Regions from separate parts of the Alistipes sp. i18-0019-D1 genome, predicted to be linked through region 4. Evidence: riboswitches for the same ligand, from Rfam matches in the RefSeq annotation. Region 4 holds a riboswitch; each other region holds the start of a gene.
The links. A riboswitch is a leader RNA that binds a small molecule or an ion and turns the genes downstream of it on or off. The one in region 4 is predicted to bind cobalamin.
Positions count from the first base shown of each region.

Region 1: linked by a shared signal. The riboswitch ahead of ACGHP5_RS00390 (anaerobic ribonucleoside triphosphate reductase) and the one ahead of ACGHP5_RS14635 (PL29 family lyase N-terminal domain-containing protein) in region 4 are both predicted to bind cobalamin.
Region 2: linked by a shared signal. The riboswitch ahead of nrdD (anaerobic ribonucleoside-triphosphate reductase) and the one ahead of ACGHP5_RS14635 (PL29 family lyase N-terminal domain-containing protein) in region 4 are both predicted to bind cobalamin.
Region 3: linked by a shared signal. The riboswitch ahead of ACGHP5_RS08040 (PKD-like domain-containing protein) and the one ahead of ACGHP5_RS14635 (PL29 family lyase N-terminal domain-containing protein) in region 4 are both predicted to bind cobalamin.

Region 1 is NZ_AP031424.1:97,501-104,487, forward strand. Features, by position in the region: gene ACGHP5_RS00370 (transcription antitermination factor NusB) at 1-273, shown strand, start outside; gene ACGHP5_RS00375 (DUF1573 domain-containing protein) at 286-699, shown strand; gene yajC (preprotein translocase subunit YajC) at 937-1,257, shown strand; gene nrdG (anaerobic ribonucleoside-triphosphate reductase activating protein) at 1,315-1,800, opposite strand; gene ACGHP5_RS00390 (anaerobic ribonucleoside triphosphate reductase) at 2,023-4,410, opposite strand; cobalamin riboswitch at 4,461-4,661, opposite strand; gene ACGHP5_RS00395 (TIGR03905 family TSCPD domain-containing protein) at 4,771-5,019, shown strand; gene ACGHP5_RS00400 (GlsB/YeaQ/YmgE family stress response membrane protein) at 5,082-5,333, shown strand; gene ACGHP5_RS00405 (hypothetical protein) at 5,346-5,582, shown strand; tRNA gene ACGHP5_RS00410 (tRNA-Gln) at 5,709-5,779, opposite strand; gene nhaD (sodium:proton antiporter NhaD) at 6,017-6,987, shown strand, end outside.
Region 2 is NZ_AP031424.1:3,678,316-3,685,302, forward strand. Features, by position in the region: gene ACGHP5_RS15345 (TonB-dependent receptor) at 1-1,829, shown strand, start outside; gene ACGHP5_RS15350 (ECF transporter S component) at 1,841-2,353, shown strand; gene ACGHP5_RS15355 (DUF362 domain-containing protein) at 2,359-3,336, shown strand; gene ACGHP5_RS15360 (antibiotic biosynthesis monooxygenase) at 3,350-3,739, shown strand; gene ACGHP5_RS15365 (hypothetical protein) at 3,814-4,029, opposite strand; cobalamin riboswitch at 4,197-4,392, shown strand; gene nrdD (anaerobic ribonucleoside-triphosphate reductase) at 4,534-6,627, shown strand; gene nrdG (anaerobic ribonucleoside-triphosphate reductase activating protein) at 6,629-6,987, shown strand, end outside.
Region 3 is NZ_AP031424.1:1,937,338-1,944,324, reverse strand. Features, by position in the region: gene ACGHP5_RS08055 (tetratricopeptide repeat protein) at 1-664, opposite strand, end outside; gene ACGHP5_RS08050 (carbon starvation protein A) at 645-2,117, opposite strand; tRNA gene ACGHP5_RS08045 (tRNA-Thr) at 2,249-2,323, shown strand; cobalamin riboswitch at 2,546-2,764, shown strand; gene ACGHP5_RS08040 (PKD-like domain-containing protein) at 2,935-4,731, shown strand; gene ACGHP5_RS08035 (YncE family protein) at 4,753-5,820, shown strand; gene ACGHP5_RS08030 (TonB-dependent receptor) at 5,830-6,987, shown strand, end outside.
Region 4 is NZ_AP031424.1:3,518,871-3,525,857, forward strand. Features, by position in the region: gene ACGHP5_RS14625 (TonB-dependent receptor) at 1-972, opposite strand, end outside; gene ACGHP5_RS14630 (DUF4465 domain-containing protein) at 1,054-1,197, opposite strand; gene ACGHP5_RS14635 (PL29 family lyase N-terminal domain-containing protein) at 1,213-2,823, opposite strand; cobalamin riboswitch at 3,005-3,218, opposite strand; gene ACGHP5_RS14640 (hypothetical protein) at 3,327-3,569, opposite strand; partial or broken gene ACGHP5_RS14645 (relaxase/mobilization nuclease domain-containing protein) at 3,706-4,250, opposite strand; gene ACGHP5_RS14650 (S24 family peptidase) at 4,526-4,942, shown strand; gene ACGHP5_RS14655 (hypothetical protein) at 5,130-5,441, opposite strand; gene ACGHP5_RS14660 (hypothetical protein) at 6,078-6,503, shown strand; gene ACGHP5_RS14665 (DUF4138 domain-containing protein) at 6,582-6,830, opposite strand; partial or broken gene ACGHP5_RS14670 (choloylglycine hydrolase) at 6,840-6,987, shown strand, end outside.

The DNA.
Region 1 (6,987 bases), 480 kb from region 4:
TCCGCCTTTCAGGACTACATCGAGAAATTCACCTCCAACTGGGACGTGGAGCGCATCGTCTTCATGGACAACCTGATCATCGGCACGGCGATGGCCGAGCTGACCTCGTTTCCGTCGGTTCCCGTCAAGGTGACGCTCGACGAGTGGATCGAGATTTCGAAATACTACTCCACCCCGGGCAGCAGCACTTTCATCAACGGCGTGCTGGACAAGATCGTCGAGTCGCTGACCGCGGAAGGACGCATCAAAAAGGCCGGGCGCGGCCTGATCTGATCCCTGCCGGCCATGACCCGCACGCTCACGATCCTCGTCCTGGCGGCACTCGCCGCAGGCTGCGGCACGCGCCCCCGTGCGGTCGAACGCAAGGGCCGGATTATCTCGCTAACGGATTCGATTCTCACCACGGGAGGCACGGACACCGTGCGTTTCGGGCGCCTCGGCTCGGGCGAAATCGCCGTGCTGCGTCTCTGGCTGGCCAACGACGCGAGCCGCCCCGTGGCCGTCGCCTCCTACCGGCGCAGCTGCGGATGCACGACGCTCGAGTTTGATTCACAACCGATTGCACCGGGCGACGCACAGCAGGTGACGCTCACCTTCGATTCGCGCGGCGAATGGGGCTGGCAGCTCAAAACCCTGGACATCGCGCTGGCGGGCGGCGCAAAGCCCCTGCGGCTTCTCGTCGAGGCCGATGTCGAATAAATTGCTTGCATATTCGACAATAATTCGTATCTTTGGCTCCGCCGAAGATACTTCCGCTCGGCAAAATGCAAGTAAATTTGCTTTTGCCCTCGCTTATTCGTATCTTTGGGGGCGTAACGCCCCTTTTAGGAGTCGGACCGTTTTGCCGAACCGAGTCCAGTCCGGTTTTGGCTTTGTTCTTTCTTTTTCGTACCTTTGCTTTGTTTACTGAAATAAACACTTAAAACGAATACAATTATGATTAATTTTCTTCAAACGGCCCCCATAGAGCCTCAACCGGGATTCATGCAGCAGTACAGTTTCATCATCATGATCGGACTCATGGTGCTGGTTCTCTGGTTGTTCATGTGGCGTCCCGAGGCCAAGCGCCGCAAGCAGATGCAGGAGTTCCGCAACGGTCTGAAAAAAGGCGACAAAGTCATCACCGCCGGGGGCATCTACGGCGTGGTGAAGGAGATCAAGGAGACTACCCTGCTGATCGAGGTCGACGGCAACGTGACGCTGCGCATCGACAAGAATATGGTCGTGGCCGACAATTCGGACCTCCAGCGTCAGTAGAGATAACCCGCGTATAAAAAAGAGCTGCAAGGATTTGCGGCTCTTTTTTTCATGCGTCTATCCGAACAGGTGCAAAGCCCCGACGTCGATGATCCGCTGGTTGGAACTTCCCCGGAAATCGAGCGACAGATCGCGCAGCGCCTCGACATAGCGGCCGTCGACCAGCGTGTCGATCCACCGCAGACACTCCCGCCGGGCCGGGTCGGCGAGACATTCCTCAAGCGTATAACCCGTATAGCACCAGACGTTCTGTCCCGTGCGCTCCTTCACCAGCCGCAGGAAGGCGGCCATGGCTTCGGGCCGCAGCAGCGGATCGCCGCCGCTGAGCGTCACGCCGTCGAGAATCGGATTCGCGGCGATCGCGGCACAGATGGCTTCGGCACGCTCCCCGGTCAGCGGCTCGCCCCGCCGGGGATCGTGGCTTTCGGGGTTGTGGCAGCCGGGACAACGGTGCGCGCACCCCGCGAAATAGATCGCATAGCGCAGCCCGTAACCGTCGGAGATGGTTTCGGGATAGATGGCCAGGATGCGGAGTGATTCCATCAGCAAAATAGGGTTAGACGTAAATTTCGAGCGGAGATGTTTTGGGATTTAGATAGATCCGTCAGGGTCCGCGGCACACGCCGTTCCCGGCGCGGATTGCACTTGCGAAAAGCCCCCGCCAAGGCGGGGGTTTGGGGGTGGGTCACACTTGTAAACACGGCCGGAGGCCGTGAAGAAGCGAGGGCAGGAAGCAAAATGACAGACATAATTGCCAGAAACGGATTATCTATGTTTTACCCGGTCGCGCTCTTCAGCCTGCTTGGCCGAGTTCCACGATTCGAGGCTGCCCGTCAGGTAACCCGTGATGCGGCGCATGCGCAGGATGTCGTCCGAACCGCAGACAGGGCATTTCGAATAGATCACCCCGCGGTGGCCGCACTTGCGGCAGGTGTCGATCGGATGGTTGATCGAGCCGTAGCCGATCCCCTCGTCCTGCATCACCTTCACGATCTTGAGGATCGCCACGGGATTTTTCTTCGCCTCGCCGTCGAGTTCGACATAGGTGATGTGCCCGCCGCGCGTGATGGCGTGGAACGGCGCTTCGAGGCGGATTTTCTCGACGATGGAGACCGGCTCGCGCACGTCGACGTGGAACGAGTTGACATAGTAGTCGCGGTCGGTGACGCCCGGAATCTCCCCGTAGCGCTTGCGGTCCATGCGCGTGAAGCGCCCGCTCAACCCCTCGGCCGGGGTCGCCAGCACCGAATAGTTCAGCCCGTATTTGGCCTTGTACTCCTCGACCACGCGGTTCATCACCGTCACGGCGTCGTAGAGCGTCTGCCACGCCTCTTTCGAGACGGCGTGCCCCTCGCCGTAGATCGCCACCATCGCGTTGTGGCCGCCGATGAATCCGATGCCCAGCGTGCCGTGGCGGAGCACGTCGCCCACCTCGTCGTTGGGCTGCAACCGGCCGCCGCCCTTCCAGACGTCGTTCGACATCATGAACGGGAACTGCCGCGCGAGGGCCGTGCGCTGGAAGCAGTAGCGTTCGTAGAGCTGTTCGGCCATCATCGTGGCGGTCTTGCGCACCGATTCGAGGAAGATTTCGCGCGCCTCCTTACGGATCGCGTGCTTGTTGCCGTCGGGAATCATGTCTCCGGCCTCGCGCATCGCCTCGATGGCCAGCCGCGGCAGGTTCATCGACGTGAAAGAGAGGTTGCCGCGCCCCCACGACGACTTTTCGCCGTGCAGGTTCTCGAAAACGCGCGTGCGGCAGCCCATCGTCGCCACCTCGTAGCGGAAGCGGTCGGGATCGTCGATGCGCCACTTCTCGTGGCGGTTGAACGGCGCGTCGAGGAACATGAAGTTGGGGAACAGCGCCACCGACGTGGTGCGGCACGCCTCGATCAGCAGGTCGAAGTTCGGAGCCTTGAACGCGATCTCCCCGGCCAGCGCCCTGTCGAAATCCTTCACGGCAGCGGCATAGTCCTCCGCAGACCACGAAACGCCCTCCTTGACCTTGAAAATCTGGATCGGGAAGACCGGCACTTCGCCGTGCCCCAGCCCCTCGACCGTGGCGGAAAGCAGTTCGCGGATGACCATGCGGCCCTCGGGCGAGAAGTCCGTGCCGTAGTTCACCGAACTGAACACCACCTGGTTGCCGCCGCGCGAGTGCATCGTATTGAGATTGTGGATGAATCCCTCCATCGCCTGATGGGTCTCCCGGCGCGTCGTGTCGTAGGCCTGCCGCCAGATGCGGCGGATGTCCTCGTCGGCGACCTCCACGCCCGACTGGCGCAGAGCGGCGAACAGCCGGCCCACCGCCGCTTCGCAGGGTTCGATGGTCGGCACATGCTCGGCGACCAGCGCCTTCAGCTCCGCGCGTTCGAGCACGCGCGCGCCGGTCACCTGGCACAGGAACAACGTCATGTCGGTCAGGTGCTTGCGGAAGGTCTTCAGCACGCCCGGGGCCATGAAATGGTCGAAGGCCGGGATCGACTGCCCGCCGTGCTGCTCGTTCTGGTTGGTCTGGAAGACGATCGTGGCCAGCGTGGCGTAGCTCTGGACCGACTGCGGCGTGCGCACCGAGCCGTTCTTCGTCGAGAATCCCCGCTCGTAGATGTCGCCCAGGTCGTACTGGATGCAGGTCGTGGTCTTGGTGGGATAGTAGTCCAGGTCGTGAATGTGGATGTCCCCGTCGCGGTGGGCGCGGCCGTGACGCACGCCGACGAGGTATTTCAGGGCGTAGTCCTTCGTGATCTCCGAAGCGAAGGTCATCATCTGCCCGGCGGGCGTGTGCGACGACATGTTGGCGTTCGAGAGGTTGATGTCGTTCTTCTCGACGGTCACGATGCCGTCCATGACGCCCTTGATCGACGAACGGCGGTCACGCTCGACGTTGCGCCACTCGCGGTAGATGATATAGCGTTTGGCGATCGAGGGGTTGCGTTTCATCAGCCGCTCCTCGACCATGTCCTGAATCTCCTCGACCGAAATCTCGGCCTTCGTAATCGCTGCCGCCACGTCGGAGGCGATCTGTGCGACGGCCTGCTCCTCGTCCGTTATGCCGCCCGCACGGAAGGCCTTCGTGATGGCGCGGACGATTTTCTCCAGGGAGAAAGGTTCGGTTTTACCATCACGTTTGATGATGGAAATCTGCGTGTAATCCATTGTAATATGAGTATATGCGTTTCACAACAGGCCCCGTTCCCCCGCAGGGCCGACATTGCATGCGCAAAGGCAGGTCTTCTGACTCGCACCGACCCGCAGGCGGCCTTCCCGTCCCCCGCGGGACAGTGGCTCGACGATTCGCCTGCGGCATAAAGCGCATACAGCAGCGGGAACTGTCCGGGATTCGCACCCGATTCCCTCTTATCCTCCGCCCCGGCGGGACGAAGGATACCTTTGCGGGTCACAAAAGTCTCCATTATTCCCCGACTTTCAAAATTCCGGAGCGGGAAGTTTTCAACATTTTGTGAAAGGTCCCGAATTTCGTATCTTCGCCCCCGCAAACCGGAAAACCGTAACTCCATGACACAGAAAATAGCACACGTCTGCCAAGGAACCTGCTCCCGGCAGATCGACGTCGAACTCGAAGACGGCGTCGTCCGCAGCGTCTCCTTCACGGGCGGCTGCCACGGCAACCAGCAGGGCATTGCGGCGCTCGTGCGCGGGATGACGGCCGCGGAAGCCGTCGCCCGGCTCGAGGGCATCGACTGCCGCGGACGGGGCACGTCGTGTCCCGATCAGCTGGCAAAAGCGCTGAAAAAGGCTTTATAAAAAGCTCCGGCCGGGTTGGGTACGGATTTTGCGCTCCGAAAAGCGTTCTAAAACGCAAGACTATGTATTTTCTATGGTATCTGCTGATCGGACTGGCCGCCGGATGGATCGCCAACCTGATCGTCAAAGGCGGGGGTTCGGGACTCCTCGTCAACCTGATCGTCGGACTCATCGGCGGCGTGCTGGGCGGCTGGCTCTTCTCGCTTTTCGGATGGGTTCCCGTCGGCACGCTGGGCAGCCTGGCGACGGCCGTCATCGGCTCGGTCATTCTGCTGTGGATCGCCGCGCTCATCTCACACCGCAAGATCCGCTAAACGAACGTTCGTATGAAAGAACAAAAACACGACAGGCAGACCGGCCCCGCGGCCGATGAAGCCGCAGAGACGCTGGCGCTCTTCGCCGGGAAACTGGACGAAGCGACGCAATGCGCGCCGGACGCCGCCGCCCAAGTGGAGGAAAAACACCCCCAAAGCGCCGTTTCCGGCGCGGACAGGGCCGAAGCGGCCGCAACGACCGCCGCCGGCCGCATGCGCGGGAAAACCGGAAAAGCCGCCGGGAAATAGCGAACCCGGAATGCCGCCGCGGCGCTCGCCCGAAAAAGCCTTTCTTTCCCGGGGGAGGGTCCGGAAGAATTGCCGGCAGAAGCTCCGGTTCAACGAAAAAGGCGGTCGCATGACCGCCTTTTCGTGTTGAGCTGCCGGGATTCGAACCCAGAACGACAGAACCAAAATCTGCTGTGTTACCATTACACCACAGCTCAAACATTCGCTCGAAAGCGAGTGCAAAGATAAACAAAAAATCGCAAAAACCAATCCCGGATGCAAAAATGGCAGGGACAAAACCGGGCGCTCCGCCGGATTTTCCATCTATTGGGAGTCGTGACGCCACTTATTATGAGCCGGGACGCCTTGCCCGACCGTATAGGCTGTTCAGTTTTGCGGCGTTCCGACTTTTTCGTATATTTGCTTCCGTTACCTTGTAAATAAATGCAAACGATATGATTCCGACAATGATTCTGCTCTTCGTGGTGGGCTACCTGTTCATCGCGCTGGAGCACAAAACCAAGATCGACAAATCGGCCGTCGCCCTGCTGATGGCCGGAGCGATCTGGACCGTGTTCAGCCTCATGGGCAACGACCCGCATATCCAGCACGAGCTGGTGGATCAGCTGGGCGACACGTGCGAAATCCTGGTCTTCCTGATCGGGGCCATGACCATCGTGGACCTGATCGACAGCTACGGCGGTTTCAACGTCATCACCGACCACATCACCACGCGCAACAAGCGCAAACTGATGTGGCTGCTGGCGATCATCACCTTCTTCATGTCGGCCGCGCTGGACAACATGACCACCACGATCATCATGGTCATGCTGCTGCGGCGGCTGATCGCCAACAAGAAGGAGCGCTGGATCTTCGCCAGCGTGATCGTCATCGCCGCCAACAGCGGCGGCGCCTGGTCGCCCATCGGCGACGTGACGACCATCATGCTGTGGATGCGCGGCAACGTCACGGCCGCCAACCTGATCGCCAACCTCTTCCTGCCGTGCCTCGTGTCGGTCGTGATCCCCACGGCCATCGCCAGCCGCTACGTCGCCGACCGTCCCGCCGCCGCGGTCAGCGCCAAAGCCCTGGCATCGGGATGCCCCGAGTGCATCGGCCCGCGCCTGCGGCTCTTCATCCTGATCGTGGGCGTCGTGAGCCTGCTGTTCGTGCCGGTGTTCAAGAGCCTCACCGGACTGCCGCCCTACATGGGCATGATGGTGTCGCTGGGATTCATGTGGATTCTGACCGAAATCATCTACGACCGCAAACGCAGCATCCGCAACATGGAGGAGTCGATCCAGCCGCGCGTGTCGAAGGTTCTGAAACACATCGACATGCCGACAATCCTCTTTTTCCTCGGCATCCTGATGGCCGTGGGCGCGCTACAGACCGGCGGCGTGCTGACCGACATGGCCGACTGGCT
Region 2 (6,987 bases), 160 kb from region 4:
ACGGCGCGCAGGAGACGGAACAGGCGGCGAAGAACGTCGCGATCGACTCGGTGGTGGTGACGGGGGCGCGCTACGCCTCGGACATCCGCCACCTGCCGATGTCGGTGGCGGTCGTGGGGCGCGACGAGATCGTCCGCCGGCAGGAGGCGTCGGTACTTCCGCTGCTCACGGAGCAGGTTCCGGGGCTGTTCGTCACGGGACGCGGCGTGATGGGCTACGGCGTCTCGGACGGCGCGGCCGGAGGCATCAGCCTGCGCGGCATCGGCGGAGGGTCGGCGGCCCAGATGCTCGTGCTGATCGACGGGCATCCGCAGTACATGGGGCTGTTCGGCCATCCGATCGCCGACGCCTACCAGTCGATGCTCGCCGAGCGGGTCGAGGTGGTGCGCGGCCCAGCGTCGGTGCTCTACGGCTCGAACGCCATGGGCGGGGTGATCAACATCGTCACCCGCCGGCAGCGCGAGGAGGGCGTGAGAACCGGTCTCAACGTGAGCTACGGCTCCTGGAACACCTTGCAGACCGAACTGGCCAACCGCATCCGCAAAGGCCGCTTCACGAGCGTCGTGACCGGCTCGTACAACCGCACGGACGGCCACCGCGCCGACATGGGCTTCGAACAGTACGGCGGGTACGCCAAGGCGGGCTACGAAATCAGCCGCCGCTGGAACGCTTGCGCCGATGTGAACCTGACACACTTCAACGCCTCGAATCCGGGCGAGATCGCCGCGCCCGTCTTCGACAACGATTCCCGCATCACGCGCGGCATGGCATCCGTCTCACTGGAAAACAGCTACGACCGGACCTCGGGTGCGTTGAAGTTCTTCTACAACTGGGGCCGTCACCGGATCAACGACGGCTACGACGCGGGCGAAGAGCCGCGCGACTACCGTTTCAACTCGAAGGACCGGATGCTGGGCGTCTCGTGGTATCAGAGCGTCGGGCTGTGGCGCGGCAGCCGCCTGACGGCGGGCATCGACTGGCAGCGCTTCGGGGGCCGGGCATGGAACCGGTTCACGGCAGACGGCCGCGAGGAGCCGATCGTGGACCAGACGGAGGACGAAATCGCCGGGTATGCCGATTTCCGGCAGGTGCTGGGACGCCTCGCAATCGACGCCGGGGTGCGTATCGACCGCCACACCCGCACCGGCACGGAGTGGGTTCCGCAGGCGGGCGTATCGTTCCGGGCAGCGCGCGACGGCGAGCTGAAGGCGATGGTGAGCAAGGGTTTCCGCAACCCGGTGCTCCGCGAACTCTACATGTTCGGGGTGAAGAATCCCGACCTGAAGCCCGAGCGGCTGTGGAACTACGAACTTTCGTGGACCCAGCGGCTGGCCGGAGGAAGGGTGTCGTACGGCGTCAACCTCTTTTATATCAAGGGCGAGGACATCATCCGTCGCGGCAGGGCCGACGGCCGCAACATCCTGCTCAACCAGGCCCGGATCGAAAACTGGGGCGCGGAGGCCGACGCCGCATGGCGCATCGGCGGGGGATGGAGCGTCAATGCCAATTACAGCTGGCTGCGGATGGAGTATCCCGTGCCGGCGTCGCCCGAACACAAACTCTACGCCGGAGGCGATTTCGAAAAGGGCCGCTGGTCGGTGTCGACAGGCGTGCAATACGTCGCGGGGCTTTACACGGCGGCGGCTCCCGATCCGGAAGTCCGGGAAGCGGGATTCGTGCTCTGGAACCTGCGGGCGTCGCTGCGCGTAAGCCGTTTGCTGACGATCTTCGTCCGGGGCGAAAACCTGCTGGCCGAACGTTATGAAATCAATGCCGGATACCCGATGCCCCGGGCGACGGTCTTCGGCGGTCTGAAGTTAAACCTTTAATTGAAATAACCATGAAAACAACATCTGTAACAATCTATTCGACCGGCTACCGGGAGACGCGGACATACCTCGCGGCGGCCCTGTTCGCGGCGGGCAACATCGCCCTGCCGCAGTTGTGCCATCTCGTGCAGCTGGGAGGCCCCACGATGCTGCCGATCTACTTCTTCACGCTCGTCGGCGCCTACAAATACGGCTGGCGCACGGGACTGCTGACAGCCCTCGCTTCGCCGCTCGTGAACGCCGCGCTGTTCGGGATGCCCACCGTCGCGGCGCTGCCGGCGATCCTCGTGAAATCGGTGCTGCTGGCCGGGGCCGCAGGGTATGCCGCCCGGCGGTTCAACCGTGTGTCGGTGGCGCTGCTCGCCGCCGTCGTGCTGTTCTACCAGGTCGTCGGATCGGCCGGGGAATGGGCCTTGACGGGCAGCTTCACGGCCGCCGTGCAGGATTTCCGGATCGGGATTCCCGGCATGCTGTTGCAGGTGTTCGGCGGATACCTCTTTATAAAGTACGTAATACGCAAATAGTCATGATGAAAAAAATCTGTATGATCTCCTTTGTTTTGCATTTCGCGGCCGCAGGCTCCGGCTGTGCGTCGGGCAACGACAAAAAGGCGGCGGAGGCGGCTCCCGCCAAAGTCTACATGACCCGCGACATCTCGCCCGCGGGAATGAAAGCCGTCTACGAGGCCCTGGGCCGGAAGGCCGAAGGGAAGAAGGTCGCCGTGAAACTCTCGACCGGAGAGCCGGGAGGCAACAATTTCCTGCAACCGGCCCTGATCGGCGATCTGGTGAAGTCGGTGAAGGGCACGATCGTCGAGTGCAACACGGCCTACGGCGGCGGACGCGCCAAGACCGAAGACCACCTGAAAGCCGCCGCCGACCACGGGTTCACGGCCATCGCCCCGGTGGACATCATGGACGCCGAGGGCGAAGTGCGTCTGCCCGTCGAGGGCGGCAAACACCTCACGTACGACATCGTGGGTTCACACTTCCCGCAGTACGATTTCGTCGTCGTGCTGTCCCACTTCAAGGGGCACGCGATGGGCGGATTCGGCGGCGCGATCAAGAACATCTCCATCGGCATCGCCTCGTCGGCCGGAAAAGCGTGGATTCACTCGGCCGGAAAGACCGAGGACACCGAGAAACTGTGGAGCAGTCTGCCCGCACAGGACGATTTCCTGGAGTCGATGGCCGAAGCGGCCAAGGCCATCGCCGACCATTGCGGCGAGCGGATCCTCTACATCAACGTCATGAACAACCTCTCGGTGGACTGCGACTGCGACGCGCATCCCGAGCCGCCCCGCATGGGCGACATCGGCATCCTCGCCTCGCTGGACCCCGTGGCGCTGGACAAGGCGTGCGTCGACCTGGTCTACGCCTCGCCCGACGAGGGCAAGGTACACCTGATCGAGCGTATGGAATCGCGCCACGGCATCCACACGCTCGAACACGCCGAAGCCATCGGCGTCGGCAGCCGGCGGTACGAACTGGCAGACCTGGACAAATAGCGGAAGCGGCGGCATGAGAAAGTATCTGATCGCCCTGCTGGCGCTCGTTGCGGCGCTTCCGGTGCCGGGAAGACCGAACCCGCCCGCGCAGGAACAAAACAGGGTCCGGCTGTCGAAAATAACGGTCGACCCGGCCCGCGTGACGGAGTACAACGCCCTGCTGAAAGAGGAAATCGAGGCTTCGATGCGGTTGGAACCGGGTGTGCTGACGCTCTATGCCGTGACGGAAAAGGAACGTCCCGAAATCGTGACGATTCTTGAGATATACGCCGACGAAGCCGCTTACCGACACCATATCGGCACGCCCCATTTTCAGAAATACAAGCAGGGGACGCTCGACATGGTGCAGTCGCTGGAACTGATCGACGCCGTGCCGCTGATTCCCGGACTGAAAATCAAATGACAATCCCGGTCCGGCCGGAGCAAGGACATCCCTAAAGGAGGGGATGTCCTTTTTTTATCCCCGGCAGGGCGGGGTCACTCGCCCGGATCGTGCCGGTAGCCCTCCTCGTCGTAGACGGGACGGTCGTCCTCGACGATTTCGTCGATCCCGTCCGGAATCCGGTCGTCGACCGGGATTTCCGTGTCCACCAGGTCCTCCTCGATCAGGTTCTCGTCGCGTTCGCTGCCCGCATAGCCGTTGTTTTCGGTGGAAAGGACCGTGCGGTCGTTCCGGATTTCAAGTTTTCCCATAGCTTTCAGATTTAATCGTTCCCCGGTCCGCCGCAACAACGATACCACGACGGGCGGTTTTCCCGCCTGCTGCGCCACCCAGCCGGACAGGAGCCGGAACGCGTGTTTGTTCACAAAATGTTCATTAAAAGCCCCGGCGGGTATTCCCTTTGCCGGAAACTATCCCTATATTTGTTTCCGTGCAAGGTTCTCCGCCGGCGGCTGCCGGCCCGGGATCAAAAGGGAACTCCTGTGAAAATCAGGGACTATTCCCGTAGCTGTAAGCTCCGTTGCGTTCCGCACACTCTTTGAGCCACTGGTGAAAACCGGGAAGGCGTGCGGGAGGAGCGAGTCAGAAGACCTGCCTTGCCGGAAAAGGTATCCGCCTTCGGGATTTAGGGCGATACCCGGACCATTTTTACACCGATACGTTTTTCAAGGAAGGAACGACCTTTCCCGCGGCTGCCGCGCAGGAGGGAACGTAACCCCGCACAGTGCCGGAACACAAACAAATATGGGATAGATATGGGTATTTCGGAAATTTACATCGTCAAGCGCGACGGCAAACGCGCCGCCTTTTCGGTCGAAAAGATCAAACGCGCGATCAGCAAGGCATTCCTCTCGGTGGGCGGCTACGCCACGGACGACGACCTCACGTCGGTATTGAGCCGCGTCCGCGTCTCGGACGGCATGTCGGTCGAGGAGATCCAAAACCAGGTCGAGGTGGCCCTGATGGCCGAACGCTACTTCGCCGTGGCCAAGAGCTACATGCTCTACCGCCAGAAGCACACCGAAGACCGCGAGGACCGCGAAAAACTCGAATTCCTCATCAACTACTGCGACGCGAAGAACCCCGCGACGGGGTCGAAATACGACGCCAACGCCAACGTCGAGAACAAGAACATCGCCACGCTGATCGGCGAGCTGCCCAAGCAGAACTTCATCCGCCTGAACCGCCGCCTGCTGACCGACCGCATCAAGGAGATGTACGGCAAGGAGCTGTCGGACAAATACCTGCGCCTGCTGAACAACCACTTCATCTACAAGAACGACGAAACGTCGATGGCCAACTACTGCGCCTCGATCACGATGTACCCGTGGCTGCTGGGCGGCACGCTGTCGGTGGGCGGCAACTCGACGCGCCCGACCAACCTCAAGTCGTTCTGCGGGGGATTCGTCAACATGGTCTTCATCGTCTCGTCGATGCTCTCGGGGGCCTGCGCGACGCCCGAATTCCTGATGTACATGAATTACTTCATCGAGCAGGAGTACGGCGAGGATTACTACACGCGCGCCGACGAAGTGGTCGACCTCTCGAAGAAACGGCGCACGATCGACAAGATGATCACCGACTGCTTCGAGCAGATCGTCTACTCGATCAACCAGCCCACCGGGGCACGCAATTTCCAGGCCGTGTTCTGGAACGTCGCCTATTACGACCGCTACTATTTCGAATCGCTCTTCGGGGAGTTCGTCTTTCCGGACGGCTCGAAGCCCCGGTGGGAGTCGCTGTCGTGGCTGCAAAAGCGGTTCATGACGTGGTTCAACCGCGAACGCACGAAAACCGTGCTGACCTTCCCCGTCGAGACGATGGCGCTGCTTACGAAGGACGGCGACGCGATGGACCGCGAGTGGGGCGACTTCACGGCCGAAATGTACGCCGCGGGGCACTCGTTCTTCACCTACATCAGCGACAACGCCGACTCGCTGTCGTCGTGCTGCCGCCTGCGGAACGAAATTCAGGACAACGGGTTCAGCTACACGCTGGGCGCGGGAGGCGTCTCGACGGGATCGAAAAGCGTGCTGACGATCAACTTGAACCGCTGCATCCAGCACGCCGTGAAGAACGGCATGCACTACCTCACCCATCTGGAGGAGGTCGTGGACCTGATGCACAAGGTGCAGATAGCCTACAACGAGAATCTCAAGGAACTAAAGGCCAAGGGCATGCTGCCGCTCTTCGACGCGGGGTACATCAACCTTTCGCGCCAGTATCTGACCATCGGCGTCAATGGGCTGGTCGAGGCCGCGGAATTTCTGGGTATCCGCATCGACGACAACGACGACTACGCCGCATTCGTGCAGGGGGTATTGGGGCTGGTCGAGCGCTACAACAAGAAATACCGCTCGAAGGAGGTGATGTTCAACTGCGAGATGATCCCGGCCGAAAACGTCGGCGTGAAGCACGCCAAGTGGGACCGCGAGGACGGGTATGCCGTGCCGCGCGACTGTTACAACTCCTATTTCTACGTCGTGGAGGACGAGTCGCTGAACGTCATCGACAAGTTCCGCCTCCACGGACGCCGCTACATCGACCGCCTCACGGGCGGCTCGGCCCTGCACATGAACCTCGAAGAGCACCTCTCGAAGGAGCAATACCGCCACCTGCTGCGCGTGGCGGCTGCCGAAGGGTGCAACTACTTCACGTTCAACATCCCCAACACGGTGTGCAACAAGTGCGGCCACATCGACAAACGCTACCTGAAGGAGTGTCCCTCGTGCCACTCGGACGACGTGGACTACCTGACGCGCGTGATCGGCTACATGAAACGCGTCTCGAACTTCTCGGCGGCGCGCCAGCAGGAGGCGGCGCGCCGCTATTACGCCAAGGCGGAGTAGGATGGTGCGGTATCACAATTTCGACATCGTGTTCGCCGAGATTCCCGGCGAAACGACGCTGGCGTTCAATATCACGGGCTGTCCCAACCGCTGCCCGGGATGCCACAGCCCGCACTTGCAGACGGACGAGGGGCGCGTACTCGACGACGCGGAGCTGCTGGCCCTGCTGGCCTGCTACGGACGTTCGGTGACCTGCGTCGCATTCATGGGCGGCGACGCCGAGCCGCACAAGATCGCCCGGCTGGCAAAGACAGTGCGGAAAACCTATCCGGTGCTGCACACGGCGTGGTACTCGGGCCGGGAAGAGTTGCCGGAGGGTTTCGAGTCCGCGGCGTTCGACTACGTCAAGCTGGGCGGATG
Region 3 (6,987 bases), 1.6 Mb from region 4:
ACCCGGGCCAGAGCACCCAGAGGTTCTCGGTCTGGAGCCACAGTTCGCGGGCCTGCGCGGCGGGCGAGGGGCGTTCGCTCCCGATGTCCAGCAGATAAGCTTCGTCGGCCGGATGTTCGTCGGCGGTAAATTCGGCGAACCAGGGCGCGAAACGCGTCCGGAAACGCTGCAACTCCCCTTCGGGCAGTTTTCCGCTGCGGCGGAAAGCCGACCACAGCAGCAGCACCTCACGCCCCGGATGCTTGTCCGACACGTCGTTGATCACCTCGTCGAACAACTCCTGCTCGTCCATGGCCAGGTAGTCGAAGGCCAGCAGTTCGCTCCCCTCCAGATGGTCTTCGGGATCGAGTTCGAGGAGCATTTCGAGCAGCGCCGCCGACATTTCGAAATCGTTGATCAGAAAGTGGTCGATGGCCGAGGCGAAGATCAGTTCGAGTGCCGCGCGCGAATTGCGGTGGTTCCATTCGAGATTGACCTCCTCGTCCTCGGGAATCAGTTCCGCAAGGCGCTGGAAAGCCTGGAAACGCTCGTTGCAGGCTCCCTCTATATCGCCGGCGGCCTGCATCTCGCGGGACCGGGCGAGAACTTTCGCGAAATTATAGGGTCCTTCGCCGACCACCTCGAAAGTCTGGTCGGGCGTGGGTTCAAGATATGCCTTTTGCATCGTTGTCTTTGAGTTTGAGGATCATGGCGACAAGTACCGCCAGCGTCACGCCTCCGCCCAGCAGGTAAGCCGCCGTACGGTTCTGCATGCCCAGCATCAGCGGCGAAACGAAAATATAGCTGGCGCAGACGTAAGTCATGACGAGGGCCGGGATCAGTCCCACCCACACGTTGCGCCCCCGGTGGCGGAGGTAGGCGACGATCATCCAGAGCGTCACTGCCGCGAGGGTCTGGTTCATCCACGCGAAATAGCTCCACATGGCCTGGAAAGGCAGTCCGAAGATGATCAGCAGACCCAGTGCGAAGAGCGGAATACAGATATAGATGCGTTTGCGCAGCGTACGCTGTTCGATGCCCATGAAGTCGGCGACGATCAGTCGTGCGGAGCGGAAGGCCGTATCCCCCGAAGTGATGGCGCAGGCCACCACGCCGAAGATGACGAAGACGGCCAGCACGGGACCCAGCGTCTTGTTGGCGATCACGTCGATCATCACGGCCGCCTGCCCCCCGTATTCGGCGATGGCAGCGTTCAGCCCCGCGACATCGCCCCAGAAGGCCATGGCGACGGCAGCCCAGACGAGGGCGATGATAGATTCGGAAATCATCGCGCCGTAGAAGACCGAGCGGCTTTCGCGCTCGTTGCGCATGCAACGGGCCATCAGCGGCGACTGCGTGGCGTGGAAGCCCGAAATGGCGCCGCAGGCAATGGTCGTGAAGAGCATCGGGACGATCGGGAAGTCCTTCGCATCGGCGATACAGTTTTCGAAGGAGGTGAATTCCGGAATGGCGTATTCGCCGCTGAAAAGCAGCACGACGAGGATGCCGACGGCCATGAACAGCAGCGCGAAGCCGAAGACCGGGTAGATGCGGCCGATGATCTTGTCGACGGGCAGCAGCGTGGCGGCGATGTAGTAGACGAGAATCACGCCCAGCACAATCAGCAGCAGCCACGAGAAACCGCCGAAGGCGATGCCTTCGAGCGCCGGAACGTCGAGGCGGTTGGCGATGAGCGAGGCGGGCTGCGAGAGGAACACCGCCCCCACGAGGATCATCAGCCCGGCGGAAAAGAGCCGCATGACGAACTTCATGCCGCCGCCGAGGTAGACCCCGGCCGTCTCGGGAAGGCTCGCGCCGTCGTGGCGCAGGGAAATGACCCCGGCGATAAAATCATGGGCCGCACCCATAAAGATACCACCGAAAGTGATCCACAGAAACGCGACCGGACCGTAGGCCGCACCGAGCACGGCACCGAAAATCGGACCGAGCCCCGCAATGTTGAGCAGTTGGATCAGGAAAATGCGCCACCGGGGCAGGGGCACGTAGTCCACGCCGTCGTAAAGGCGGCTGCAGGGCGTCGGGACCGCCGGGTCGATGCCGACGAGCCGTTCCAGATAGCGCCCATAGGTGAAATATGCGGCCACCAGCAACGCCAGGCACACCAGAAAAGTAATCATCGCAAAATAGCTTCGGGTCAGTTTTAGCGCGAATATAGCAAGAAAAGCGAGAATTTTCGCAAAATTGTTGCGAGAAAAAAATATTTTTCAGATATTTGCAGTCCCAAAGGGAACCTCGGCGTTCCCGAAAGGCTGAATTAGCTCAGCGGTAGAGCACTTCACTCGTAATGAAGGGGTCCCGAGTTCAAATCTCGGATTCAGCTCCAGGAGGCGTGAGAAAGGGGAGAAAGCACGCCATCCACTGCAAAAAGTCTTATTTGTCGTTGACAAGTAAGACTTTTTCGTTTTCAGGCGCCAGGGGGGGGGCAGGCGTCCGCCGCCCGTCCGGCGGGCTGTTACGCCCCCGGAAACGCCCGGAAATGAATCCCGGGCGGCGGGACCTTCGGCATAAAATTCGGCCGCCGCGTCTTCTTTTTCATCTTTTTTCCATACCTTTGCCGTGCAATGGTTCGCCGAACGAGGCCCCCGGCCCCGGGCGATTAAAAGGGAATGCCGTGAAAATCGGCAACAGTTCCCTCTGCTGTAAGTTCCTGCCGCCGAAGCGGCACATCAGACCCCGACAATCTCTTGCCACTGGTTTTCACGCGACCGGGAAGGCGCCGGGGCCGGAACGAGTCAGAAGACCTGCCGCTGCAATGGTTTTACAATCCAGGGGGAAATGGATCGTGATCGGCCGGAAAAACGGTTCCAGGCATATCCCCGAATGTAAAATCAGGTTACTGCGAAATTCCGGCCGGACGCATGCCGTGCGCCCGGCACGAATGCGGATCTTTCGGAGATCCGCAAAGATTGGTTGAACGATTTAAACGAAGAGGATATGAGCTGTTTTTTCAGTCACGCCGGACGGACGGCGATACCGGTTCTGCTTTCGGTATTGCTGGCTGCCGCAGCCTGCAACAAGGACGGAGAGATCACGCTGCCGGACAGCAAACCCCGGATCACGCTCGACAGCGAAACTGGCGTTTACGCGGCCAAGATCGGTCATACGGTGACGATCACGCCGACCGTGGAAAACGAAGGGGATGCCGCATACAGCTGGACGATCGACGACGAGGTCGTTTCCACGGAGCGCGTGTTCGAACACGCGTTCAGCGAGGAGGGCCGCGTCTACGTGACCCTGCGGGTCGAAAACCGGGCGGGATACGACGAGAAGGAGGCGCGTATCGACGTGAACCGGCTCGCTCCTCCCATCATCTCGCTCATCGTGCCGCCGACGGGGCTATACGTGCTCACGGGACGGGAATACACGTTCGCACCGGAGGTGCAGAACGGCGAAAACGCCCGTTACGAATGGTATCTGGACGACTCGTCCGTCCCGGTCTCCACCCAAAAGGACTACATCTTCATGCGTACCCGGCCGGGAGACTGCACCCTGCGGCTGACGGCCGCCAACGAGGACGGCACGGCCGAGAAAACGCTCGCCGTGCACGTCGTGGACGTCATACCGGTCCGCATCGCGTTCATCCCCTCTTCCTACTCCGCCGACCCGCTGGTGCGGAGCGTATCGCTCGGGCGGACGCTGTTCCTGCGGCCGCAGGTGGCCGACGCCGTCGGACCGGAATATACGTGGTACGTGGACGGCACATTGCAGGAGGGCGCAACCGACCGCATGTTCGCCTTCACGCCGGAGAAGGAGGGCGAATACGAGGTCACCTTCCGGGTGACGGACACGGACGAAAGCCCTCTCGCGCCCCTCTCGCGCCATATCACGCGCGCGTCGTCGAAGCGAATCACCGAGGAAACGCTCCGGGTGACCTGCTACGAACGCGAATCGGAGCGCGTCATCACGACGACGGGACAGCCCGCGGCGGACCGGGTACTCGAATTCCTGCCTGCGCCCGGACAGTTCGTCAACGAAAAGGACATGGCCGGATATACCGGCCAGAAAACCTTCGAGGAGGCCCGCCTCTACGCCGAAAACCGCTTGAAAAAGGGAGAGTTCGTCTCGCTGGGCAACTTCGGCGGCTACGTGATCCTCGCCTTCGACCACAGTGTGGAGAACAAGGGCGGATACGACTTTTCGATCCCCGGCAACCAGTTCGAAGGCAGCAACGAGCCGGGCGTCGTGTGGGTGATGCAGGACGTCAACGGCAACGGCAAACCCGACGACGAATGGTACGAACTCCGGGGCAGCGAGACGGGCAACGAATGGACCACCCAGGAGTATGCGGTAACCTATTACAGGCCCGGCGGCCCCCGACAGGGGGTGAAATGGACCGACAACCTGAACCGGAGCGGGCAGGTAGCCTACCTGGAGCAGTTCCACCCGCAGGACTACTACTACCCCCTGTGGCTCGAAGAGGAGTCCCATACCTATTACGGCACGGGCCTGCGGCAAAACACCACGCAGGACCCCGGCGGAGACTGGTCGAACAACTCGTTCGAATGGGGGTATGTCGACAACGCGGGCAGCGACAACCTGGATTCTTCGGGTAAGACCGGGAAGACCTATTTCAAGATCGCCAACGCCATGACACCCGACGGACAGCCGGCCGGATTGCGCTACATCGACTTCATCAAGGTGCAGAGCGCCGTCAACGGCAGCGCCGGAGGACTGGGCGAACTCTCGACCGAAGTCGCCGGAATGGCCGTCGACGAGAACCTCAACCGATAGCCTCACTCCCGCTCCCGACGCATGAAACGATTCCTACGACAGATTCTGACAGCGGCCTTGTGCCTCTCCGCCCTGGGCGGCTGCATGAAGTGGGACTACGGCCGCACGGAGGATTTCTCGGCGACGGAACGAGGTCTGTTCATCGTCAACGAGGGCATGTTCCAGTACGGAAACGCCACGCTGTCGTATTACGATCCGGAAACGAAAACCGTCGAAAACGAAGTTTTCTACCGGGCCAACGCCTTCAAGCTGGGCGACGTGGCGCAGTCGATGGTCCTGCACAACGGCGTGGGATGGGTCGTGGCGAACAACTCGCACGTCGTGTTCGCCATCGACCCCGACACCTTCCGCGAGGTGGGACGCATCACCAACCTCACCTCGCCGCGGTACATCCATTTCGTTTCGGATGAAAAGGCCTACGTCACGCAGATCTGGGACAACCGCATCTTCATCGTCAACCCCAAACGTTACGAAATCACGGGACATATCGAATGCCCGGACATGACGGCGGAATCCGGCTCCACGGAGCAGATGGTGCAGTACGGCAAATACGTCTTCGTGAACTGCTGGTCGTACCAGAACCGCATCCTCAAAATCGACACCGAGACGGACCGGGTCGTCGGTCAGCTGACCGTCGGCATCCAGCCCACGTCGCTGGTGATGGACCGGAACAACAAGCTGTGGACCATCACCGACGGCGGCTACGAGGGCAGCCCCTACGGATATGAAGCCCCCTCGCTGTACCGCATCGACCCCGAAACGTTCTCCGTGGAAAAGCAGTTCCGGTTCCGGAAGGGGGACACCCCGTCGGAGGTGCAGCTCAACGGCACGCGCGACACGCTCTACTGGATCAACGACGACGTCTGGCGCATGCCCGTCGCCGGAGAGCAGCTTCCGGTGCGCCCGTTCCTCGAATACAGGGAGACCAAATATTACGGACTGACGGTCGATCCGGCCAACGGCGACGTGTACGTCGCCGACGCCGTCGACTACCAGCAGCAGGGAATCGTCTGCCGCTATACGGCCAAGGGCGAGCCTGTCGACGAATTTTACGTGGGCATCGCGCCCGGAGCGTTTTGCTGGAAATAACGGGAGAGCATGAAAACAACCGCCTTGTTTCTTTGGATTTTGCTGTTCCCGGCGCTGCTGCGGGCGCAGGGCCAACCGCTGCCGTCCGCACCGCCGGAAAACCCGCAGAACGCCGGCGCGGGGGAGTGGCGCGGTAAAGGCGCCATCGCCATCCGCGAAGTTCCGGTCTGGGGCCGGCGCCCGATGAAAAGCATCGGCATCGAGGAGACGAAATTCGACTCGGCGGTCCTCAAGGAGAACATCGCCCTCTCGATTGCCGACGCACTGACGTTCAACGCGCCGGTTTTCGTCAAGCAGTACGGCCGCGCAACCCTCTCGACGGTATCGTTCCGCGGCACAGGCCCGTCGCACACGCAGGTGACGTGGAACGGCATGCGCATCAACAACCCGATGCTGGGCATGACGGACTTTTCGATGATCCCCTCCTATTTCATCGACGACGCCTCGCTGCTGCACGGAACCTCGTCGGTCAGCGAAACGGGCGGCGGACTGGGCGGACTGGTGAAACTCGCGACCACGCCGGCCGCGGCCGACGGATTCGGACTGCAATATATCCAGGGCATCGGCATGTTCAGGACCTTCGACGAGTTCCTGCGTCTCGGGTGGGGCGACGAGCGCTGGCAGGTATCGACCCGCGCCGTCTGCCAGTCCTCGGCCAACGACTACAAATACCGCAACCGCGACAAGAAGGAGAACATCTACGACGAGGAGATGAACATCGTCGGGTCGTACTATCCCACCGAGCGCAACAAGAGCGGCGCGTTCGACGACGTGCACGTCCTGCAGGAGGTCTACTACAACACCGGACGCGGCGACCGCTTCGGACTGAACGCCTGGTACATCAATTCCAACCGGGAGCTGCCCCTGCTGACGACCGATTACGCCGACGACACGCAGTTCGAAAACCGCCAGCGCGAGCACACCCTGCGCAGCGTCCTCTCGTGGGATCATCTGCGGCGGGACTGGAAAGTCGCGGCAAAAGCGGGATATATCCACACCTGGATGGCCTACGACTACCGGCGCGACAAGGGCAACGGCATTCTGGAAGTCATGACCCGTTCGCGGAGCAGGATCAATACCCTTTACGGACAGGCGGAGGGAGAATATACCGTCGGAGAGAAATGGCTCTTTACGGCCAATGTTTCCGCACACCAGCACTTGGTCGAA
Region 4 (6,987 bases):
GGGCGGCATGACGTAATTCATATAGTCGTTGGCGTATTTGGCTTGGATTTTATAGCTGTAGAAATCCGTCACCTCTTGCCTTAAGGAGCCCTGAAAGAAAAAATTACGGTCTTTCTGCCGGTCTTCGTTCAGCAATGAAATACCGTAATCCTTTTTTACGGCTGCACCGGGATAGCCCCGCTCGGAGTTGTAGAAATATCCTTTCGCCTGCCATTCTCCGCGCTTTACCTTGCCGAAAAGAGCAGCCTCGGCGCGAAAAAACCAGACATCCCCGTTGCGCCTGACTTCGGTGGTGTCATAGCCGCCGTCCTTATGGTAGCGAAATTTGTATTTGCCCGATGTGTTCAGGTATTCGATATTGGCCGACGACGAAAGGTTTTCGCTGATTCGGTGCTCCCAAAGGGCGGAAGCGTTGATAAGGTCGAAGGAACCGCCTTTGAGTTTCACATTGAAACGGTTTCTGCGCCCGCTCTCGAAAGCAGGTCTGCGCGTCACCATATATACCGCACTCGCCGAGGCGAAGTCGCGTGCGGACTGGAATATGTCGCTTTTCTGGCCGTTATAAACGGATACCAATTCCATGTTGTCGAGCGAAAATTTACCGAGGTCCACCGTCCCGTTCTGGGCATTGCCGATCTGTATGCCGTCGTAGAATACCCCCACGTGCTGGCTGCCCATACTACGGATGTTGACGGTTTTCAATCCCCCGATACCTCCGTAATCCTTTATCTGCACACCGGAAAAATAGCGCAACGCATCCGATACGGAGTGTGAGTTGAGCCTTTGCAGCTTCTCGCCGGAGAGGATCTGTGCCGGGACAATCGCCTTGTTCTGCTTTCCGAGCACCGTCACCTCGTCAATGGCCAAAACCCGGACCGAATCCGGGATTTGACCTTTTTCGGCCTCTTGAGCATTGGTAGTGCCGAAGGCGAGAAAGATGTACAGTACTGAAATTACCGATATTCTTTTCACTTCGTGATAGCGCTTGTTAATTAAGGAGTGCCGGGATTTTCTTACCCCGGCACTCCGGGTGTTGTCGCAAATGAGGGCCGGTTATTCGAACCTCACCGCCAGATCGTCCCACGCAAAATATGCCGGCTGGCTGAACCCATAACCGTTATCGCTGTCGCCTGTGACGTTGAATTCGATGCGACTGACTTTTCCGGGTTCGGAAAGATTCCATTTCTGCCAGTCGATGACGCAGCAGCGACGCTACCACTCGACGGTAATGTCATCCACTGCATAATAGGCAGGCAGCGAGTAACCGTAACCGTTATCGGCGCCGCCAGCCTGGTTCAGCCGAAGCGAAACGATCGGCCCCAGTTCGGAAAGATCCCATTTCGTCCATGTTTTCGTGATGGCCTCGGGCGTAGCGAAAATCATCGTAATGGTTTTGATTTCGTTGCCGTCGGCATCGAACCCCGTAGCGTAGAAGGTTACGTCTTTGGTCAGTTCGGGCGACAGTCCGTTGCCGGAGGTGGCAACCGAGTAGAAATAGCAGGTCGAATTGACGTACAGACTTCGGATCGTCCGTGCTTTATTGTCGGCAAATTCGAGAATGGGACGTCCATCACCGTAAGGAAAGTCAAAATCCAAATAGCCGAATGTCGTCAGGAAATTATCGGAACCATTGCGGCCTCCGCCTGTCATACTATCCTCTACTCCGTCGGGATTGTACACATACAGATCGTATAAATAACTGCCATATTTACTCTGATCCAGCGAATTGGAATTATAGGAGCATACGAACCAAGGATAGCCCCATCCGTTCATGAAGCCGGTAGGACGGCCAGTAGTGAGCTGCGTGGTTTCATCGACCCAGGCATAATCGTCTGGACTCCCTAATTGTGTCGTTGAATATTTTCCGGGGTTATAGTTGCAGGCGACCCATTTGGCCCAGTCGCTACCCTCGAAGGTAATTGTATAGCTATGCGTATCCGCCGCACTTACTGTCAGTTCTGCCATGCACGAGAAATTCCCGGCCATTCCGATCAAGGCGATCACACCCTCCGTTTCTGCATAGCTGTTCGCTTTGGCCGGCGCTACAACCGTCAGTACATTGCCTTCGACCGAAACTTTCCATCCGTCGGGTTTAGTCCATGTCATCCGTTCGACACCCTTGCTCTCGATCGTAAAGGTCTGCGTCTCATCGTAAACGAATATGCCTCTCTTTGCGGAAATCGCGAGATTCAACGCACCTTGCATGGGAATTTCGAGTTTTCCGCCGTCGACAAGCGTAAAGACCGCCATACCGGGGTTCGAGACCGTATCCACCGACTCGAACATCGAATCGCCATCCGTTCCTTCAGCCCTGACACCCATCGAAGTCCATGTAGTACCATTGTCGATCGACATTTCCCACTCCTTGGTTTCGGTATTGATACGCAATTTCGGGGACACGGCATTCTGTCCGGGGGCGCCGTCCTCACCCTGCGCCTTGATCTTTTCGCCGTCGACCAGTATGAAATCGCCATCGAGCGTCCAGTAATAAAGGCCGTCGCCATCTTTTTTCACCGAGACAGCGGGAGCATCAATTCCATTTTTTCCGTTGGTGATCGTGGCGGTTTCACCATTGGAGAATGTAATTGTGTATCCGTCATTATTTTTGATGACGGAGGTCACAGTTACATTCTTTTGTAAAGCATCGACCAGTTTTTGGAGTGCATCGATATCGGTGTTAGCACTCTTCATGGCCTGCTCCATAGCTTCCATGCGCGAATCGAGGTCATCGACCGCCTTCCACAAATCGTCGTCGTCATACGAGCAGCTCCACATCGCAACGCCGAACAGGGCGATTGCCAAAAGGGTAAATAGTTTTTTCATTCCTGTTGTATTTTAAGTTTGACAAATAAAAAATCAACCGTATCCTTTCGGGATACGGCACAACAGAAATTCAAAACGGATTTACACCTTGGCAAGGCTGTCGGAAGCCTCGTATTAGACCGGAATGCCGGATGCAGGGGAAATCGCAGTTTTGATTTTCACCCGTACACCCGCAGGTTGCAAATCTTATAAAGGCATCGGCAGGTCTTCTGACTTGTTCCGGTTTTACGCCTTCCCAGCCTTGCGGCCAGTGGCAAAGATTGTAAAACCTTTTGCGCCCCATGTCCGGGGCAGGAACTCACAGCAACGGGTATTGTCGCAGATTCTCACTGCATTCCCTTTTCATTCCTCATCGCGCAATCGGCGATTCGGAAACCTTTGCGACGGCAAATATACAAATATTTTTTAATTCGGTATCTTCGATACAAAAAAATGCAATCCTGTATTTTGGGCATTTTACAGTTATGAATCATGCTTATCCAATTTGAGATTTTTAAGAATAATTACTTTTTTCTCAATTGCCCTGCATCTTGGAGTAGCTCATACGCTTTGCGCTCCTTGATAGTCGCCTGCTCCAACTGATCGGCTCGAAGTTTCACGCCTGTTTCATACCGTTCGACCCGATTACGAATCGTATTGCGGACGGCCTTGCGCTTGTCTTCGCGGAATATTGCTTCCAATTCCGTCAGTTTCTTTTCTCCGATTCCCCCGCACATCTTTACATAACGGTATTTCAGGTCGTTCACGGCCAACAGCCGATTGTTTTCTGAAATTCGGTAGATGAATGCGCCTTGCAGGAAAATACATTACCCGTGCAGGAGCATCGACACACCTACACGCTCGACATTAAATCCTCGAAAACCTTACTGACAATGTTTGTCAGATCTTCGAACCGGAGAACTCGAAGCCGTTTTTCGAGAACAGAACACCTTGTTTCAGGTCAGTATTTCCGCAATATTTATAGCGGATGCCGATACCCTGTTCCCATAATTTGCCGTCCAGTTTGATTGCATCGTAGATTGCGTATCTGGCCTTGTCCGGTTCGCATAGCCGCTCCCTCCGCACGTCGTCTTTCCCGGCGCTGGATACAGCCCGTATTTCCCGGTCAGCTCCTGGCAGACCTCGGCGTTGCGGAGCTTGATATTCTTGTCCGAAATGGTCTGTCCGTCATTTCCGACCTTGTTGTAGACCAGGTGGCAGAGCGGATGGGGCCGGTCGAGATGGCGCACCAAAAGATATTGCGTATCGGTGATGCCCATCTTCTGCATGTACTCCTTTGCGATCTGCGTCATCGGGGCGTCGGTCATGCGCGGAGCGCCCTTGGGTGAAAAAGAGAGGAGGATATGCCCGGCGGTGTTTTTCAGCCGCGGGTTGAGAAAGATCTGGTATTTGAAGTCCTGCACCATGTTCTTCACTTCCGGGGACATGACGCCCTCGGCGTCCAGTATCCGGGATTTCGGACTACGTTTGCCGATGCAACAAAGGCACGATATTTTCGTTTGTATTGCGAACGAACTCCGCAGGGAGTACCGAGGAAACGACGCAATTTCACACTACACAGCCGGTAGAGCCGGCAAAAGCCCCGCTTAACTATTTGTCGAAACGACGACACGATGCCCGACTGCATTGCGTGCCGACACCCTCGTATGCCCCTGCGCCTTAATTATGCCCGATGAATACGCATTTCGATATATACGGTCTCATGACGACAACCGTCGAACCGCTGCCCTACGTCAGCGAGGGCATTCCGGCGGGATTCCCGTCGCCGGCCGCGGACTATATCGGCGACCGCATCGACCTGAACGAAGTCCTCATACTGAGTCCGGGTGCGACATACTATGCCCGCGTTCGGGATTACTACTTGGTCGAGGAGGAGCTGGAGCAGGGCGACGGCATCCTTTTCGACACGCGGCTTGCACCGCGCACCGGGGACCTCGCGTTCTGCGAGGTCTGCGGCGAACGGATGCTGAAATATATCCGTAAACGGGGGCGCGAGCTATGGCTTCTCGGTGGCGGAACGGACGACACGCTTTCGGTCGACGGCGATATCGAAGCGCTGGCTCGATCCATCCGTCGTTACGGAAGAGGCCGTCGCGGCTCTGCTGACCGTATACCCTGAAAAGGAGATGACGGCATGGCCCGTCAGGCCGAAGTTCAACTACGGAGACCCTTGCGACGAAGGCATCATAGAGCCGGTCGCGGAAATGCAGAAGCCCGGACTCTGAGCGCAAGGCCGCATGGGCTTCATGCAAAAAGAGGGGAGACCGATAACGGCCTCCCCTCCGGCAATGAGTCGCGTCACTCTTCTAATACATGAACTCTGCCAGTGCTTCGACGAGCAGTTTGAGGAGCTGCTCGGCCGTCAGAGGGTGTGACGATTTTCTGAATATGCGGTCCATCTTCGTCCGGAGCAGTTCGAAGAAACGGTTGGCTTCGTGAGGCGGCATTTTCTTGACCGTCATCACCATCAGCCAGAGCGGAACTTCGATATAGGGCGGCTGGATGAAGAGCTCGAGCAGTTCGTCGGAGTGATGCCTGTAATCCAGATAACTGTTTTCACAGACTCCGTACAGCGGCAGAATGATTAACTCGTAGACGTTATGATGCGTTCTGCGCATATCGCCTTCTTCATAAAACCATACGTCGATCTTTTTGGCGCCGACTATCCGGTACGGATTATAATTGTCTCTGCTCATTTCATGAAAAGCCCTTTATTTCCGAATAAATGCTGTTGGCCATATAATCGCGTAATTCGCCGCGGGTCGAAAGCCGGCAGAACCGGTATTGCGCCGGCAAACGCCGGCCTTTCGAGAAGTTCTTCTGGTCCGTCGAGCACGATTCCAGTCGGATCGAGTTCCCGTCGTGTCTGTCGTAAAGACCCCATAAGGATTCCGCATCAGGACATCGGGGATCGTCGGTATGGAAAAGATATACCTCCCCGACTTTGAAATTGCAATGTTTCACCGTCATTCGTTTGGGCTGTTTTATAGTTTGTGCGGCAAAGATGGATGAAAGGCAGAGACCTTGCAAGAATATGTGGAACCATTCCAATATTTTATTTTAGCAGATACTCCGAGTTGCTAATAAAAAAGCAACTCGTGGATGTCTGTACGACTTTATCGAGTTCTGATTTTTAGGGGCGGAGGGGGCCGGCCTTAAGTTCCAAACTTCGGGACAATACGGAAAATCTCGAATATGTGAATTATGTAAATTTAAGATAAGGATAATGTCATCCGTCTTAAAACTTTACAGTTATGAAAAAGGATAACGAGAATCCCTATCGCCCTTATCGTGTGGTAAGCGTCAAAAAGATCGACCGCTGGTTTTTCGAGAAGCACGACCATCGCAGAACCCATGCGAAAATCTATCACTCAATCATTCGGCCCAAGTTCGGGATTTGTGAAAACACGTTTCTCGACTACCGCCACGAACCCGACGAATTGCTGGAACTGTTCCGGCAGTCGGTCAACGTCGAATTTTCGATGTGGCTTCCGACCATGGAGGTCAAATACATGGGACCGGTCGAAGCCGACCGGTTCAGCCTGATACTTTGGGATGCGTTCGACAAGGCTTTCAAACGTATATTCAAAGAGGAACCGGCTAGCCGGATAGATTCTGAAAAGTTATTGAAGCATCTGATAATCTGTTTGGGAGAGAAATCACCCGTCCTGGTGGGGTGACGCAGCGCGTTTATGAAAGGAGGGTGCTGTTCGAATTTCGGACAGCACCGGTGTTTTCATGGATCAGTCAATTTTATATTATAACACCTTGGTATTCAAAATCTCTCGGCTCGGAATTTCGATAGTCTGATGCCGGGCTCCGTTTTTCTCGATGATTTCCACTAAAAGTACCTTGTCATCGGAGATCGTGAGTATAGGAAGCGTGAATACCGTCCGCTGACGCTGATACCCCCCCCTCACGACTGCCGGATCGTTGCAGATGCGCAGGATTTCGAGCGGCGTCTGCTGCTGCGCTGTGCGTTTCGAGAGTTTGCGATCCGCTACGATGAATTGTCATGCTGCCATCTGCTCAATAATTTCGACATTCCCATCGGCATCGAGCATCCCGAGGGTGAGTGTCCGGACATTCCGAGCGCTACGCAGTGGACCTCGGCCATCGACCTGACCAACCGCCGGGCCTACTTCAAAACGGCTTACAACAATA